DNA from 2 places in the Undibacterium sp. Di24W genome. Region 2 is predicted to be linked to the other one. Evidence: predicted binding sites of a transcription regulator. Region 2 holds the regulator's gene; the other holds the start of a gene.
What was found. Region 2 encodes LexA, which represses DNA repair genes until DNA is damaged. Its sites were predicted from a motif close to ACTGTATNNNNATACAGT; they were not measured.
Positions count from the first base shown of each region.

Region 1: a site for LexA is predicted at 820-837, ahead of dinB (DNA polymerase IV). Genes of this name have one in related genera too.

Region 1 covers NZ_JBMPOP010000002.1:14,995-17,202, forward strand. Annotated here, with positions in the region: gene ACO0KZ_RS03530 (PAS domain-containing protein) at 1-613, opposite strand, end outside; gene dinB (DNA polymerase IV) at 864-1,925, shown strand; tRNA gene ACO0KZ_RS03540 (tRNA-Arg) at 1,961-2,037, opposite strand.
Region 2 covers NZ_JBMPOP010000003.1:604,465-606,672, forward strand. Annotated here, with positions in the region: gene lon (endopeptidase La) at 1-804, shown strand, start outside; gene lexA (transcriptional repressor LexA) at 964-1,617, opposite strand; gene rpsF (30S ribosomal protein S6) at 1,930-2,208, shown strand, end outside.

The DNA of each region.
Region 1 (2,208 bases), on a different contig from region 2:
CATGCACATTCGCGATCGCATCACTGGCGTAAGGAAGACAACAGCGCCCCCCTGAGAAACGCTGAAATTGGTAGAAGAAAATTTTTGGCAACTCGCGCGACAGATTCTCTAAGACTTGGTGTCCGCGTTGCTGATTCTCTCCCAGCTTATTTGAAACGGGTAGAATTACAGGTAGTGCCGCCAACGTACCCTGCATGCGCAAAGCTTTATTGGCTTCGTTCTTCGAAAGCACCACGCCACGAGCGCGCACCCATTTCCAACTACCGTCACTACACCGCATTCGGTACTCATCTTGAAATTGCGCACTACGTCCATCAACACAGGCACGCATCGCTTGCATCGCAGACTTCACATCGTCGGCATGTATCCTGCTGAACCATTCATCGATATGAGTGCCCCACTCGCCCGCCGGATAACCTAGCAAGTTTTGAATACTGGAAGAAAAGGACATTTGATTGTCCAAAATCGTCCAGGTCCAGATAGGCTCACCAAATAACTGTAGGAGCTGATTCGCATCCAACGCTTGCACTTCTTTATCAGCAGGGATTAAATGACCAAGTAAGGCTGACTTACCAGAATCAGTATTGGCAAATGGATTCGAGAAAGCAGACATAGATGAGCAAAAAAAGTGAATAAAAAGTAAATTGAAATGAAAATGCGTAAACTTGAATTCAGCAACATACTGAACTTGTTTTTACACTTTGTCACCATAGAGTTAACTCGATTTTTCAATTTATTTTTTCCATGCGAAATGACTATGTAGATATTCAAATCTCGACACAGATAATCTGAGTTTTAAGATTTAAAATCCGCTAAAATACTGAACAAATAATCAGCTCTCAGAATCTGCAACTTAGAATCACATGACGTCTGTACAACGAAAAATCATTCACTGCGACTGCGATTGCTTTTATGCATCAGTAGAAATGCGGGATGATCCACGCCTACGTGAACTGCCACTTGCTATAGGTGGCAAGGCCGACCAACGTGGAGTCGTCGCAACCTGTAACTATGTCGCACGTAAATTTGGGATACGTTCGGCCATGCCTACCTCACAAGCATTGCAACGCTGCCCCGATCTGATTGTCATGCCACCGACTATGGAAAAATACCGGATCGCATCTCGTCAGATTCTGGGAATATATAGGGACTACACTGAGCTGGTCGAGCCGCTCTCCTTAGACGAGGCATTTCTCGATGTCAGCGCCGCCACACAACATCAAGGCAGCGCCACTCGCATTGCACAAGAGATACGTGCTCGTATTGCAAGTGAAGTCGGCATTACCGCCTCGGCGGGTGTCGCACCGAATAAGTTTCTCGCCAAAGTAGCTAGCGACTGGAACAAACCTGACGGTATGTATGTGATCCTGCCTGAGCAGGTAACAGAGTTTGTCGCTACATTACCCGTAGCCAGGCTTTTTGGCGTTGGCAAAGTTACCGCAGCCAAACTACAACAACTTGGCATTGTGACGTGCCAGGACCTGCTCTTCTGGAGCCTGCCTGACTTAACGCATCAGTTCGGGAAATTAGGCGGTCGATTATATTCTTTGTGCCGCGGTATAGACGAGCGACAAGTACAAGCTAGTTCTGTCAGGAAATCGGTCAGCGTAGAGGAAACTTATACCCATGATTTGCCTGATTTAAGCGCCTGTTTAAACGAACTACCAATGCTTTATGAGGCCTTATCAAAACAAGTAGAACGCACTAAGACTCAGAGTCAAATCCACAAATTAAATATCAAAATTCGTTTCAAAGATTTCAAGCAAACCACTGTCGAGTGCCGGGCTGACAACTTGAACAAGGAAAAATTTGCTGAGCTGATCGCCAGCGGCTATCACAGACGGCAATTACCAGTAAGACTATTGGGCTTGGGAATCGGGATCGAGGAGAAGAAAGTCATAGTGCAACTTGACTTGTTTTCTTAGCAAGGGGCATTGAGGCGTAAGTCGACTATTGATTTTGGTGCGCCAGACACGATTCGAACGTGCGACCCCAGCCTTCGGAGGGCTGTACTCTATCCATCTGAGCTACTGGCGCATCAATACTCTTGAAACAAACTGCTAAAAGAGGCGCGTATTCTACCGCAAATTGGCGCTGAGCTCTTTAGCAATTGTTCGCTATTTTGTGGATTTCTTGGGCTTTTAAACCGTTTCTACTGTCTTAAAAGCCGATTTTTCATTCCAAAACACAAGCTTTAGCTCTATAATC
Region 2 (2,208 bases):
ACGCGTGAAGCCGGTGTGCGTTCATTGGAGCGTGAAATCTCTAAGATTTGCCGTAAGGTGGTAAAAATGTTGTTGCTCAAGAAGACAGAGAAGAAAGCCACTATCACTTCAAAAAATTTGGATAAATTCTTAGGTGTGCGCCGCTACGATTTTGGCGTAGCGACCAAAGAGAATCAAGTGGGGCAAGTCGTTGGTTTAGCATGGACCGAGGTTGGTGGTGATCTATTGACCATCGAGGCGGTCTCTATGCCTGGTAAAGGCGCGACGATTCGTACCGGTACGCTTGGTGATGTCATGAAAGAATCGATCGAAGCTGCGCGTACGGTTGTTCGTAGTCGTGCTGCTAGATTAGGTATCAAGGCTGACGTTTTTGAGAAGACCGATGTGCATATTCATGTACCAGAAGGCGCGACGCCGAAAGATGGTCCATCCGCAGGTATCGCGATGACCACGGCAATGGTCTCGATTTTTACAGGTATTCCGGTGCGTGCTGATGTGGCGATGACAGGTGAGATTACTCTTCGTGGCGAAGTTCTGCCAATTGGCGGTTTGAAAGAGAAATTATTGGCAGCACATCGTGGTGGCATTAAGACAGTGTTGATTCCTGAAGAAAATGCGAAAGATCTGACGGAGATTCCTGATAATGTAAAAAACAAGTTGGAAATCATTCCAGTGCGCTGGATTGATAAAGTCTTGGAAATTGCTTTGGAGCGCCAGCCAGTGCCCCTAACGGAAGAGGAAATGGCAGTCCCCGCAGTCGCAAAAACTGATGCAAGCGCAGATACTTCTACGATTAAGCACTAATCTGTACTCAGAACTTTTCTTTGTCGTTAAATAGAAAAATGCCCGATGATTTTGTCGGGCATTTTTTTATAATCTAACTAGTTATAGTTGATATATTTGTCGCGAGAATTTTTAATCGCTTTGGCTGTTTGATTCGAGCATGTGACTCTCCCTATCTACTTACCAGCTACGCATCAAGCCAACTGCGAGACCTTCTAGCGCAAAGTCGGGTACATTCTCATCAATAATAATGGGTGAGAAATCCGAATTCTCCGGTAGTAGCTCAACGCCATTTGATGTTTTCATATACCGTTTCACAGTAACTTCTTCGCCTATTCGCGCCACGACAATTTGTCCATTACGAGCACTGTCTGTTTTTTTGACTGCGAGTAAATCACCATCCATGATTCCTATGTCGCGCATTGATAAACCACGTACTCTGAGTAAGAAGTCTGGCTTTGCAGAAAATAACGATGAATCAACTTGGTAAGTTGCTTCAACATGTTCGGTCGCCAAAATAGGTGATCCTGCCGCGACACGTCCGACTAAAGGCAAGCTCAATTGCATCAGTGCTGGATGTGGTAATGCCATTTGCATATTTGGCATTGAGTTCGATAGTGCAGACTCCAGCAATCGAATGCCGCGGGAAGTGCCTGCTGCAATTTCAATAACACCTTTGCGAGCCAAGGCTTGTAAGTGCTCTTCTGCAGCGTTGGTGGAGCGAAAGCCTAATTCGTTAGCGATTTCGGCTCGTGTTGGAGGAAATCCCGTATTTTGAATAGCATCTTTTATAAGGTTAAGAATTTGTTCTTGGCGAGCGGTGAGCTTGAGCATAGTAGTCCCGTTAGGATCTTAATTGAATCTTTTATTGAATTTGTAGAGGCTGTATATATAAGCAGACTGTATTTTTATACAGTAAATGACTGAATGCAAGTTATTTTGTGTTTTTTTTGCACTTAACAGGTTAATCGCCATCAAATAAACGTTTTTCGCTTCGCGAAGTATGAGTGTAATTTCTAATTAACCATTACATGTAATCTAACCGCTTGATTGTGATGGGAAAATAAGTTATCATCGCGGGCTGTCCTCTTCCTGCACTCGTCTTGACGCCGAGGCAGGCTTTATTTTTGTCCACAAGGAGAAATTATGCGTCATTATGAAATCGTATTTATCGTACATCCCGATCAGAGCGAGCAAGTTCCTGCAATGATCGAACGTTACAAAGCTAGTGTAACTACACGTGGCGGCCAAGTGCACCGTGTTGAAGATTGGGGCCGCCGTCAATTGGCTTACATGATTCAAAAATTGGCTAAAGCTCACTATGTTTGCATGAACATTGAGTGCGACGCTGAAACTTTGCTTGAGTTGGAAACAGCATTCAAATTTAATGATGCCGTATTGCGCCACCTCACAGTTAAATTGAAA